DNA from 4 places in the Aerococcus viridans genome. Region 1 is predicted to be linked to each of the others. Evidence: predicted binding sites of a transcription regulator. Region 1 holds the regulator's gene; each other region holds the start of a gene.

The links. Region 1 encodes Rex, which represses fermentation and respiration genes when NADH is low (regulators of the CRP and FNR family bind a similar motif). Its sites were predicted from a motif close to TTGTGAANTANTTCACAA; they were not measured.
Region 2: a site for Rex is predicted at 1,883-1,900, ahead of AWM76_RS00900 (formate/nitrite transporter family protein). Genes of this name have one in related genera too.
Region 3: a site for Rex is predicted at 1,438-1,455, ahead of AWM76_RS06795 ((S)-acetoin forming diacetyl reductase). Genes of this name have one in related genera too.
Region 4: a site for Rex is predicted at 1,702-1,719, ahead of adhE (bifunctional acetaldehyde-CoA/alcohol dehydrogenase). Genes of this name have one in related genera too.

The regions. Positions count from the first base shown of each region.
Region 1 covers NZ_CP014164.1:2,034,479-2,038,017, forward strand. Annotated here, with positions in the region: gene AWM76_RS09505 (co-chaperone GroES) at 1-8, opposite strand, end outside; gene AWM76_RS09510 (hypothetical protein) at 289-489, shown strand; gene AWM76_RS09515 (redox-sensing transcriptional repressor Rex) at 840-1,463, opposite strand; gene AWM76_RS09520 (ABC-F family ATP-binding cassette domain-containing protein) at 1,659-3,539, shown strand, end outside.
Region 2 covers NZ_CP014164.1:188,450-191,988, reverse strand. Annotated here, with positions in the region: gene pgeF (peptidoglycan editing factor PgeF) at 1-668, shown strand, start outside; gene AWM76_RS00905 (cupin domain-containing protein) at 1,259-1,750, opposite strand; gene AWM76_RS00900 (formate/nitrite transporter family protein) at 2,032-2,823, shown strand; gene manA (mannose-6-phosphate isomerase, class I) at 2,986-3,539, opposite strand, start outside.
Region 3 covers NZ_CP014164.1:1,421,993-1,425,531, forward strand. Annotated here, with positions in the region: gene AWM76_RS06785 (LURP-one-related/scramblase family protein) at 1-418, opposite strand, end outside; gene AWM76_RS06795 ((S)-acetoin forming diacetyl reductase) at 1,472-2,236, shown strand; gene AWM76_RS10440 (transcriptional regulator) at 2,534-2,704, shown strand; gene AWM76_RS06800 (metal-sensitive transcriptional regulator) at 2,846-3,106, opposite strand; gene AWM76_RS06805 (rhodanese-like domain-containing protein) at 3,106-3,402, opposite strand; gene AWM76_RS06810 (FAD-dependent oxidoreductase) at 3,402-3,539, opposite strand, start outside.
Region 4 covers NZ_CP014164.1:1,479,195-1,482,733, reverse strand. Annotated here, with positions in the region: gene pflB (formate C-acetyltransferase) at 1-628, shown strand, start outside; gene pflA (pyruvate formate-lyase-activating protein) at 669-1,439, shown strand; gene adhE (bifunctional acetaldehyde-CoA/alcohol dehydrogenase) at 1,753-3,539, shown strand, end outside.

The DNA of each region.
Region 1 (3,539 bases):
TTAATCATTTACATGTCCCTCCATTTAGATAAAATATTTGTCAAACCCAAGCTAAATTACTTGGTTTTTTTAGAGATTAGCACTCTCTTTGATTGACTGCTAACCTCTACATTTCCTATATTAAAACAATCAAATATGAATTGCAAGAGAAATGTTGACTTTTTTTGACCTATTTTTACCCACAAGTCGAAAACCTTGATTTTATGCGGAAATTAAGGTAATTTTATTAAGTGAAATCTAAGATTAACTTTGACTAAAATCAGACTAATCTTGAAGAGAGGAATGTAGTTGTTGAAATTAAAAGGACCAGTAATATTCTTATTACTATTCAAAGCCTTATTTATCTTTCTAGCGCTCAACTTTGCCATTCGTAGCGTAGAAGATACCGGTTGGGATTGGGCAGTATACCTAGCCATTGGTATTACAGCCTATGAAATGATGGATTTATTCAAAACGATTGGTATAGTACGGCAGTTAAAATCTAAATAACGACCTGAAAAATATCAATTTTTGATAAAAATTGCAAAGTATTTAACATCATTTTAGATCACATATGTGAAACTTAACAAACTTTCAGGCGATTTAAAACATACAGAATAGGCCGAGAAAAAACATCTCGGCCTATTCGCTTGTATATTTATATAGATTTTGAATCCTGCGACTATTTTATTCAACTGATTAATTAGTAAGGTAAAACTAAATTGCCAAACAAGAATGTCATTCAGGTTACCTTGCTATAATTTTCCAACTCAAACTTTTGTATAAATAAAGTATTTAACCACCGACACCAGCATCCTATACCGAATGCTTACATGATTGCATAATATACTAACAAGTCATTACGAATTTGTTGAGATGAAGTAGATCAATGTTTGTAATTCATTGGTGAAGTCTACATCCTGCACTCTGATGCTATCCGGTACATCCAACCTCACTGGCGTAAAGTTCAAGATACCTTTAATCTCTGCTTCTTCTAATGCTGGAATCATATTTTGGGCAACTGCTTCAGGTACCGAAAGAATGACCACTTCAATATCCATTAATTTCAATTGCTTCGTTAAATCCTTCATGTCATAAACAGGTACCCCATTGTGGACTGTTCCGATGATATCTTGGTTGATATCGAAAGCTGCGCCAATACGGATATTGTTTGATTTCTTGAAGTTGTAGTTTAATAAGGCATTACCAAGGTTACCAACCCCTACAAGGGCTACTGTTGTTAAACGGTCTTGGCTTAAAGTCTTACCAAAGAATTCTAATAAGGCATCGATATCGTAGCCGTAACCACGTTTACCTAAAGCCCCAAAGTATGAAAAGTCACGTCTAATCGTTGCACTTTCAACTTTTACTGCTTCACTTAATTCTGTTGAAGAAACGCGTGTTTTCCCCATGTTTTTGAATACGCGCAGGTAGCGATGGTATAGTGGTAATCTTTTGGCTGTTGCTTTGGGTATTTTACGCATGTTCAGTCCTCTTTCTTATTCTAAAATGATTTCTTAGACAGTATACCAAGTTTGTGAAATTAACACAAGAGTGCCTACTCACCAAATTTTAGACTATATTAAAAATTGCAATATTTTATAAAAAGTTTCCAAGGAATGCTCAAATCTTTTTGTGGTAAAATAATTAAGACAATAAATGAAAGGATCATGCCTATTATGATCATATTACAAGGTTCAAATCTATCTCGACGCTATGGCGTTGAAGTAATTTTTGAAAACGTACAAATGACTATCCAACACAACAGTCGAATTGCCCTGGTTGGCCGCAACGGTGCTGGTAAGTCGACACTATTAAAAATGTTAGCCAACATTGAAGCACCTGATGATGGCCAAGTGTCCTTGACTAAAGGAACAACTATTGCTTATATGGACCAACACACTGCGGTTTCTGGTGACCGGACTATTTACGAAGAAATGGTCTCTGTTTTTGAACCCGTTATTAAATTATTGAAAGAATCCGAAACAGCGGCCCTAGCCTTGGCTGACGAAGAACTCATGCAAGATGCTGAAGCCTATGAAGCTGCCTTAAACCGCTATGACAAGCTTCAAGAGGACTTGATTCGTTTTAACGCTTATGGTTACGAATCAGAAATCCGTATGGTCTTACACGGTTTCAAATTCTTCGATGAGGACTACGACCGTAAGATTTCGACGCTTTCTGGTGGCCAACGTACTCGTCTGGCTTTAGCGAAAATCCTACTAGAAAAGAAAGATTTATTGATTCTCGATGAGCCGACTAACCACTTGGATATTGAGACATTAACTTGGTTAGAGAACTATCTACCAAAATATCCTGGTGCCTTATTAATCGTGTCCCATGACCGGTATTTCTTGGATGCTGTGACCAATGAAACTTATGAAATGGCCCACCAAGGTATTCATTATTACAAGGGGAACTACTCTTTCTACTTGAAGGAACGCGTACAACGTGTCACCCTGCAAATGAAGGCCTACGAGAAACAGCAAGAAGAGATTGCCAAATTAGAGGACTATGTAGCCCGTAATATCGTTCGCGCATCTACCACGAAGATGGCCCAATCCCGTCGTAGGCAGTTAGAGAAAATGACCAAGATTGAAAAGCCAATGAATGATGAGAAATCAGCTCGTATCCAGTTTTCAGTAGCTGAACCTTCCGGGAACGACGTCTTACAAGCCAATAAGTTAGCGGTTGGTTATAGTCCGGACAATGTTTTAGCTGAACCCATTTCTTTCCAATTGCGGAAACAAGAAGCCATTGCCATCGTTGGGCCAAATGGTGTAGGAAAATCAACTTTATTAAAAACAATCATCAAACAAATCCCTGCTCTACGCGGTACCATCGACTATGGCGCTCATCTACAAATGGGTTACTATGACCAGGAATTAGGGAATCTAAATTCGAAAAAAGATGTCCTGCATGAATTGTGGGATGAACATCCGACGATGATGGAGCGGGATATTCGGACAATTCTTGGATCTTTCCTATTTACTGGAAACGACGTGACTAAGTCCGTTGCCACCCTTTCTGGTGGGGAAAAAGCCCGTCTTGAATTGGCTAAACTAGCACTTAGACATGACAATTTCTTGATTCTTGATGAGCCGACCAACCATTTGGACATCGATTCTAAAGAAGTCTTGGAAAATGCTTTGATCGAGTACGACGGCACATTGTTATTTGTCAGCCATGACCGGTACTTTATCAATCGAATTGCCACTTCCGTTTTAGAAATCAACCCTGAAGGTTCGACACTTTATCTAGGTGACTACGATTATTACGTAGCTAAAAAAGCCTCTGAAGAAGAACGATTAGCCCTATTAGAAGCTGAAAATAACCAAGAAAAAGTTGAAAAAGCAGTGATTGAACCTGCTTCTGATACCAAACAAGCCTTCCAAATGTCTAAAGACAAGCAAAGAGAAGAGCGTAAATTGCAACGGGAAATTGCTCAGCATGAAGAAACTATGGCCGAATTGGAGGCAACCATCGAAGGTATTCAACTGGATATGACCAAGCCCGAATTCTTAGATGACTTCGAGAAATTGAATCAACTAAACCAAACG
Region 2 (3,539 bases), 350 kb from region 1:
CGGGGGAAGACGCAACGCAAGTTGTAGAAAATCGACGAACTTTAGCGGATGCATTACAGGTTGACGTCGACCAGTTCGTTTTCGCTAATCAAACCCATTCCAAAAAAGCTTATCGTGTCACAGTTGGGGACCGGGGGCGCGGTAGTCTGTCAACTGAAGATGCAGTGGATGATGTGGACGCCTTGTACACTTACGAAAGCGATGTGGTTGTTGGCGTCTTTACGGCAGATTGTGTGCCTGTGATTTTTTATGACGAAGATACTGGTTTAATTGGTGCCATCCATTCAGGCTGGAAAGGGACTGTTCAAGATATCGTGTCAGCCACTTTTGCACAAATCAAAAATGAAAACCCAGATATTTACATGGGTAACATCAAAGCTATTCTCGGTCCTTCGATTGCACAGAAATCTTTTGAAGTGGACAAAGATGTTGCTGACCAATTCAAGGCGCTTGGTTATGCGGATGATTTTATTCAATGGGATGACAAAGGCCAGAAATACTTAGTAGACAACCAGGCGACGGTTGCAGAGCAGTTAAAACGAGTTGGTGTCTTGGAAAACAATATTACAGTATCTGACCAAGATACTTTCGAAATGGTTGATGGTTTTTCATACCGCTTAGACAAAACACTTGGTAGACATTTCAACTTTATCACGAGAAAGGGATAGAAGTAGTATTTATACATTATGTAGTAATTTAGTAAGCATTCGGCTTCTGCTTTTTCCTATCATTGCCTTAAAAGCAGTAGGACCTTCTTCAGTCTCGATCTGAAGACTTGTCTGGCGACACAATCTGTAAGGCGTACACGCCAAACAGATTGTTGTGGGCCATCCCTCCTTTTTACTGCTAAGGCATGCTAGGAAAGCGTCAGCCTTAGCTTTGATATTACAGATCTCATGACTTGGAATTTCTCAATAAATAATAATCCATAAATAAGGATCTTCAAGATTATTGAATATAAAATGTAGTCTTTGCTTAAGCTTATTCACCTATGGTCTATAAAATAGTTTGTATTGCCAAAAATATTTCTATGTCTATTTTCAAATATGGGCATTAAAAAACCAGCCGTTGGGAGTCAGCTGGTTTTTTGTCATCTTTCGTTTTGGGAGGAGAAAGATTTATGAAGAAAAGTTTGGTTTCTTTATTGGGTATGCTTATATAATAAGCGATACCTTTGAAGATTTAGTGAAAATCTCAATCAAAATTGTGTTGATTTTGTGATGAATAAGTTACGAATCTCTTAAGCAGACCAGAAATCCTAGTCTTCTAGGGTTAGTCGGTGAATAATATCCGCATAATCTGGATATTGATTCAGTAAATCTGATCGTTTGAATAGTTCAAAGTCATCGTATTCAAATCCTGGACTAACCATGCATGATGCTAGTGAATAGCTATCCAATTCTTCAACACTTGACCCGAAAATCGTATTTTTAGGCACAACGGCTTGTAATACTTGGCCGTTTTCAACGTCTGTACCCAGGGTAATTTGCTGGTATTCTCCTTCAGGGGTAATCATATGCACAGTCAGTGGACTACCATAGTGATAATACCAAACTTCATCCGCTGTTAAACGGTGGAATCGTGACACATTTGTTGAGGTTAATAGGAAATAGATGCTGGTATATAAGGCTCTTTCTGGCTGTTCTTCTAATTGGATACGTTGGTCAGATTTCATCACTTGGTAGAAAAAGCCACCCTCTTCGTGTCCTTCCATTTTAAATTGATCAATCCAAATTGATTTATCTTTCATCGTCTTCACCTCCAGAGTATGTGTTTGTCTTAATAGTATAGTCTTTGTCAGTTTTTTGCACGGTTTTTTTGATATGAGTGTGAAAAATGCTTCAGTTCTAAATAGAACAATCAAGCATAAAATTCCGCGATATTGTGAAAAAATTATCAAACAGTCTATTTTTTATCAGGTTAAAAAGGTAGATATACCAATTCTAATCATATTAATCGCTATTTTATAGTATGCTGACCAAGTCAGAAAAATGATGGACTATGTTAAAAATAATTGCAAGGAGACAAGGTATGAGCGAGAAAAATGTTTCAACTTTCATGGATACAATCGATGGTGCCGTTGCCAAAAAGGATGCCCTTTTTGCCCAATCAAAGATTAGATACTTGTTACGAGCGATTTATGCGGGTATATTCTTAACCCTACCAACCGCCATTGGTATTTTGGTTTGGGATGTCCTTTCTGTAGACTATCCCGCTCTAGGTAAAATCAGCTACGCCCTCATATTTCCAATCGGTTTAGCCATGATTGTTTATTTAAACGGTGAATTGGCTACTTCAAATATGATGTATTTGTTCACGGGTGCTCATCGCCGGAAAATTTCTTGGTCAAAAGCATTAACTATTATCTTTATTTGCACATGCATGAACCTACTAGGGGCTGCTATTGTTGGTATACTCATTGGGCATTCTAGTATCGCACATTATTTTAATGCTGATTCTGCAATCATGACCATGATTAATGCGAAATTGGATAAAGACATTTGGACCTTATTCATAGACGGGATTCTCGCAAATATCTTCGTCAATATCACCATTATGGGGCAGATGAAAATGAAAGATGATATTGGCCGCCTACTATTTATCATCGCCGTTATTTTCCTATTTGTTTATGGTGGGTTAGAACATATTATTGCGAATTTCTCGCTAATGAGTATCGCTTTCTTCTCAGGTAATAACATGGATATAATGGCCGTGTTGATTAATTGGATCTTCGCCTTTATGGGCAATCTAGTAGGTGGCGGTGTTATCATGGGGCTAGGGTATAGCTTCCTAAATAGTGTAGAGACAGGATATCTCGACTAGGTCCAGGTGATGAGGTATCCAGAAAAGTATAAAGAATGCCGCGCGATTTACATAGAATATCCTAAAAAAATAATAGACCAAGGGGTTGCATCTGCTTTGATGTCCCCTTGGTCTATTTTTATGGTTCTTATTCGGTCAACAGATTGAACAACCGCTAGCCATTTACGCTTCTTCTGCTACCATCAAACTGAATTGCCCAGTGAGTGTGACTTCTCTAAGGTCACTTGGTAGGATAAAGGCGTCTGCTGCTTTCACGTCCCAAGTCTTGTCGCCAACAGTGATTTGTCCTTGGCCATCAAGGACTGTACACAATTGGTACTTGTCGGATAAGTTGATATGCAAGATATCCTCGATTGTCCATTTTGCCACGGAGAAGTATTCATTGGTCCAAAATTCTTGGATTGAGCCACCCGGTAGTTCAGTTGTATGCCCGGTTGCTAGAGTATCCTTGTGGGGGAACATGGTGACATCCGCTGATTGTTGGATGTGTAGGTCACGTTCCTGGCCATTGGCGTCCTTGCGTCCGTAGTCATAAACCCGGTAGGTGGTGTTAGAACTTTGTTGGGTTTCGAGGATTAATACGCCGCCACCGATAGCATGGATAGTCCCTGCTGGCACGGCGAAGAAATCACCGGCATGAACGGGCACTTTACGTAACAGTTGGTCCCACTCGTTCTCTTCGATCATTTCTAGGAACTGTTCTTTATTTTGGGCAT
Region 3 (3,539 bases), 610 kb from region 1:
GCACATGGTCTTCGATATCAATCACAAAAGTATCGCGAATTGAAATCAACTTACGGTCGATACGGGCAATTTGGTCGCCATTTTCATCCGTAATACGGAAATCAAAATCAAGAATATTCCCCTTCACATTCCAATCCAATGACGTGACCTTGTAGTTATCTCTAAATAAGGAAACCTTCTTGCGGATTTCAGCTACCTTGTCATTATTTTCATCATACACATCGACCGTTGGCATCAAATCAATCATTTGCTCTTTCACTTGCGCCACTTCTTTATCCTGAGCTAGGTCAATAATGCGAAATTGTTGGCCAATTGACAGCCATTTATTCTTGATTTTATAAACAGGATCGCCATCTTCATTCTTCAAATTAAAGTCGCGTTTCAACGATAGTAATTGGTTTTTCATATATAATTTCACTATCTTATCACCCTTTCTACTGTTAACTCATCGATCACTATACCCTTATACTAAGAAAAATTCACATGATATCACTCATACTTTAGTCCGAAATCTAAGGTATAATTAGAAAGAGAATCCATCATCGTAAAGGAGTTATTATGTATTTAACCATTTTCGCTATCTTGCTCGTTGTCGCCGGTTTCGTTAACGGGTTTATCTTTTTATTTAAATATCCCAAAGAATTTCAATCGACAAAAATCGTCCATGGTTTCTTAACCCTATCCTTACTTCTTATCGGCCTATATTTATTGATAAAAAATGTATAAACCAAAAATGCCAACAATTGCAATTTACACAACGGCTGGCATTTTCGGTTATAAGTCTTAACTTTTGAATACGAGATAACAAAAAAGAAAGCTTTTACTGATATGAAACCCTACCGTTAAACTGAACAAATAAAAAAGAGAGTTACGCTACCCACAAAAGATGATCCCGATAAGCTGTCGGGGTCATCTCCATTTAGGATTTCTTTTACTTCTGCGACAGTCTTATCAACGTCATACTCGTAACGTTGTTCCAGTATTTTGTCACTAATAATTAACTCGCCTTTATTAATATAATCCTGAATTTTCATAATTGTTATTACTGTAGATGTTAAAATCGAATTTGGATCATTTTTCAAATTGGATAAAGTTGTGCGACGCAAAATTTCTCATTTGAGAAACTACACCAACATGAAGTTTCCAAATATAGCTTATTTGTAATTGAAAGTATACAATCTTTCACAATCAGGATAAAAGCCCGATTACTCATACCGCCACTCCTTGATTAAGTCCATATAAGAATGTAGTTTTGGAATTTCCATGATACCTACACTGTTTTTACTTGTCATCAATGAAAATATACAAAAATGTATGTTTAAAAGAACTTTTTTTGTTACAAAAAATGATTTCATCTGAAAATTAAGAAAACGGTTGCAACCAACGTAGAGAAAGATTGAATGCGTTTTCAATAATAGGTATACTTTATTTATAAAGATGTTAAAGAATTCACAAAGGAAGAGGTTATATTATGGTAAAAGTTGCGATTGTTACAGGTGCTGGTCAAGGGATTGGGTTAGCGATTGCTAAACGTCTACATGCAGATGGCTTTAAAATTGGTATTGTTGATTATAATCCCGAAACAGCTGAAGCTGCTGTAGCCGAATTCCCAGAAGGTGATGCTATTGCTGCAGGCGCAGATGTGTCTAAACGTGAACAGGTATTTGAAGCATTTGATAAAATTGCAGCACATTTTGGTGATTTAAATGTAGTTGTCAATAATGCGGGTGTTGCACCGACAACACCATTAGAAACAATTACCCAAGAAATGTTCGACCAAGTATATGGTATCAACGTAGCAGGTGTAATCTGGGGTGCACAAGCTGCTCAAAAACACTTCAAAGCCTTCGGTCACGGTGGTCGAATCATCAATGCTACGTCACAAGCAGGGGTATTGGGTAACCCTGAATTAGCTTTATACTCAGGCTCAAAATTTGCAGTCCGCGGTATTACACAAGTATTAGCCCGTGACCTAGCTCAAGATGATATTACTGTGACAGCATACGCACCTGGTATCGTGAAGACACCAATGATGTTTGGTATCGCTCACGAAGTAGGAGTCAATGCAGGTAAAGACGATGAGTGGGGTATGAATCAATTCGCACAAAACATTACCCTTAAACGTCTATCAGAACCAGAAGATGTAGCCAACGTAGTAGCATTCCTAGCTGGACCAGACTCAACATATATTACAGGTCAAACAATCGTTGTTGATGGTGGTATGGTCTTCCACTAAGCTAAATGATTTGATGAATTTTGATAACACCCTTCGAGAAATCGGGGGTGTTTTTGTTGAATACACAAATCAAACGTTTATCTAATCTTGGATCACGTTGATTTAAGATCAATATACATGTATTCCCCGTATGTATATAACTATATTTTTAGGAGATAAATCATAAATAGCTAGAAGAGAATAATTGATTAAATTCATGTTTTTTTCATTTCATAGTAAAATTTCATTATGACAGTAATGAATAATTAAGGATATTAATTGTCTGACTCAAAATTTAGGTTTAAGAAAGGAGTCATAATGGCAAACCAGTTCTATTCCAACAGTCAAAGCTATACTGAAATTGAACAAAATGTATTAGATTATATTGCCAGTTATCAAACTGATTTAAAAGATTTGAACATACAAAAATTAGCATATGAAACTTTAACTTCAAAATCAACAATTTTTAGATTAACGAAAAAGCTATGAAAGTTGCTTGCTCTAGAAGTAAAAAATAAGAGAACAGGCATCTTAGCAACCTGTTCTCTTATTTTGTGTTTCCAATATTATACCTTTATATTCATTTAAAATATTGTTACACGTTAATGTAGTAATAGTCATAACACATGGCTAGCGACTCTTCATTAGTAACTGAATTGCTTGTTGAATACGCTCTTCACCTGTGCTACCATCTTTAATATTTTCTTGCACACATTCTACTAAATTTTCGGCAACAATTAAACTAATCGCACGATCAATACTAGAGCGAACCGCTGATAATTGAGTCACAATATCCACGCAATCTTTTCCTTCTTCCATCATATTCAAAACGCCATGCAATTGACCGTCAGAACGTTTCAAGCGATTCACAATTTTTTTATCGTATTCCATTAAACAATTTCTCCGTTCCAAGCAGAAATTCCGCCCATTACATTTATCACGTTGTATCCTTCTTGTGCTAATTGTTGACAAGCCATTGAAGAACGTGCTCCAGAGTGGCACATTACATAATACTCTTGGCTTTTATCCAATTTATTTTTTTCAGCTGAAAGATTACTTAAAGGAACATGGATTGCGCCGTCCAGGTGACCATTTTCCCATTCGTCGATTTCTCTAACGTCTACTAAAGGAAGATTATTTTCTTTCCATTTTTGTTCAAATTCTGACATTGATATTGAATTATACATTATTTTACCACCTTTTCTGGTTTTACAGTTGAGTAAAGAGCAAATGCGCCATCTAAATTTTTGGCTTGGTAGCCATTTTGTTTCAATATTCTTTCTGCTGCATAGCTACGCAGTCCACTGTGACAGCTGACAATAAT
Region 4 (3,539 bases), 560 kb from region 1:
AATCCGTGATGAAAATGGTCTAGTTGTCGATTATGAAATCGAAGGTGAATTCCCACAATACGGTAATAACGATAAACGTGCCGATGAGATCGGTGTTGATTTACTTAAAGCATTCATGACTAAAGTTAAGAAACATCCAACATACCGTGATGCTATCCATACAACATCAATCTTAACTATTACATCAAACGTTGTTTACGGTAAGAAAACTGGTAACACGCCAGACGGTCGTCGTGAAGGAGAGCCATTTGCTCCTGGAGCGAACCCAATGCACGGACGTGATACTCATGGGGCGTTAGCAAGTTTACTTTCAGTTGCTAAGATGCCTTACGAATATGCTTTAGATGGAATTTCAAATACATTCTCAATCATTCCAAAAGCATTAGGTAAAGATGAAGAAATTCAAAAAGATAACTTAGTGAATATGTTAGACGGATACATTAAAGAAGGTGGACACCACTTAAACGTTAACGTGTTTAACCGTGAAACGTTATTAGATGCGATGGATCACCCAGAAGAATATCCACAATTAACTATCCGTGTATCTGGTTATGCTGTAAACTTCATCAAATTAACTAGAGAGCAACAAATGGATGTTATTAACCGTACAATGCACAGTTCAATGTAATCACTTAAGTTTTAGATATCTTGTTGAAGGGGGATATATCTTGTCAGAAGTTAAAACACCAATTATTGGGAACGTCCACTCGACTGAAAGTTTCGGATCAGTTGACGGACCAGGGATACGATTCATCTCTTTTATGCAAGGATGTCGTCTTCGTTGTCAGTTTTGTCATAATCCAGATACTTGGAATATGCGTGGAGGAACGCAATATACACCACAAGAATTATTCGATGAAGCCATACAATACCGTTCTTTTTGGGGTAATAGCGGCGGAGTAACTGTAAGTGGGGGAGAACCTTTACTTCAAATCGAATTTCTGATTGAATATTTCAAAATTTGTAAAGCACATGGTGTCCACACAACCATTGATACGTGTGGCGCACCCTTTACATTAGAGGAACCATTCCGCTCACAATTTGAAGAACTGATGAAGTATACTGATCTGTTCTTATTTGATATTAAGCATATTGATCCAAAAGGTCATGTAAAATTAACGGGTGTGCGCAATGAGAATATCATGCAGATGGCTGAATTACTTTCAGAGTTGAATATACCTGTTTGGATTCGACACGTACTTGTTCCAACGCGTACGGATTACGATGAGTATCTGATTCGATTAGGCGATTATGTTGAAACTTTATCAAATGTTCGCAAGTTCGAGGTGCTTCCATATCATAAACTAGGTGTCTACAAATATGAGGCACTTGGATTTAAATACCGTTTGGAAGGAGTCGAACCACCGACTGCAGAACGGGTCGAGAATGCTAAAAGATTGTTGAGAACAGAACGCTATAAAGGATATTTAGATGATTAAATAAAGCGACATAATTAAAGCGTAACACTTTAAAACAGTGTTGCGCTTTTTATGTATTTCTAGCAAATATTACCAGTATATTCAAAAAAATATTTATATCAATAAAACAATATCAATATTGTTATATAACAGAAGCGTCAATATGCTCATTTAATCACATATAGAGAATTATCATTGAATGAAACAGCATAGATAACTGTTACAACACCTAATAAAAACCTATTATATTAGCGTTTTTAACAATAAACCTCTTTACTTTCGTTTGTGAAAAGAGTAACATGTAATCAAAGATAAAGAAAAGGGGAGCGTAACAATGACGGAATTAATTGAAAAAGAAGTTATCGGAAATGTTAATTACATGATTAATGGTTTAGTAGAAAAAGGTTTGGTTGCTTTAGAGGAATTCGATCATTTTAATCAAGAGCAAATTGATCACATTGTAGCGAAAGCTTCAGTTGCAGCTTTAGATCAACATGGTACTTTAGCAAGACATGCGGTTGAAGAAACTGGCCGTGGTGTATTTGAAGACAAGGCGACAAAGAACTTATTTGCTTGTGAGCACGTTGTAAATTACATGCGAGATATGAAGACAGTTGGTGTTATCAGTGATGATGAAGTGACGGGGATCACAGAAATTGCTGAACCTGTTGGAGTTATTTGCGCCATCACTCCGACAACGAATCCGACGTCGACAACTATTTTCAAAGCGCTCATCGCATTAAAAACTCGTAACCCAATCATTTTTTCATTTCACCCGGCAGCACTTGAGTCATCGGCTCACGCTGCTCAAATCGTTCGAGATGCAGCGATTGAAGCAGGTGCACCAGAAAACTGTGTACAGTGGATTACAGAACCATCGTTAGATGCAACGAATGCATTAATGAATCACGATGGGGTTGCGACAATCTTAGCCACTGGTGGAAATGCCATGGTTAAATCAGCTTACTCATGTGGTAAGCCAGCTTTAGGAGTAGGGGCAGGAAATGTGCCAGCTTACGTTGAAAAGACAGCAAACGTTAAGCAAGCAGCTTATGACATCGTATTAAGTAAATCATTCGATAACGGAATGGTATGTGCTTCTGAACAAGCCGCAATTGTTGATAAAGAAATCTATAAAGAATTTAAAGATGAATTAGTAAGCTATCATGCTTATATCGTAAATTCAAAAGAGAAAGCACTATTAGAGGAATTTTGTTTCGGTTCTAAAGCATTCAGTGAAAACTGTGCTGGCGCAAAATTAAATAATGAAATTGTTGGGAAACCAGCGACATGGATTGCAGAACAAGCAGGTTTCACCGTTCCGGAAGAAACAAATATTCTAGTAGCAGAGGTGTCAGAAGTTGGACCAAACGAACCATTAACACGCGAAAAACTATCTCCAGTCTTAGCCTTATTGAAGTCAGAAACAACTGAAGATGGAATTCAAAAAGCTGCACAAATGGTTGAGTTCTTTGGATTAGGTCACTCAGCTGCGATTCATACACAAAATCAAGAATTAGCAAATGAATTCGGCCGTCAAGTTAAAGCCATTCGAGTTATTTGGAACTCTCCTTCAACATTCGGGGGAATCGGAGATGTATACAATGCTTTCATCCCATCATTAACTCTAGGTTGCGGATCATACGGACGCAACTCAGTTGGTGGAAACGTCGGAGCATTGAATTTACTTAACATTAAAACAGTTGGGAGACGACGCAATAACATGCAATGGTTTAAAGTACCTTCAAAAATCTATTTCGAACGTGACTCAATCCAATATTTAAAAACAATGGCTGATGTTGAACGTGTCATGATTATTACGGATGAATCAATGATGAAACTCGGCTTTACGCAAAGAATTATCGACCAACTTGAGGCACGCCAAAACAAAGTAAATTACCAAATCTTCCATAACGTTGAGCCAGATCCAGATATTACAACTGTTAGAAGTGGAGCTGAAGCGATGGCTCAATTCCAACCCGATACAATTATCGCCCTAGGTGGTGGATCTGTTATGGATGCGGCTAAAGTCATGTGGTTATTCTACGAACAACCAGAAGTAGACTTTAGAGATTTAGTTCAAAAATTCCTAGACATTCGTAAAAGAGCAGTTAAGTTCCC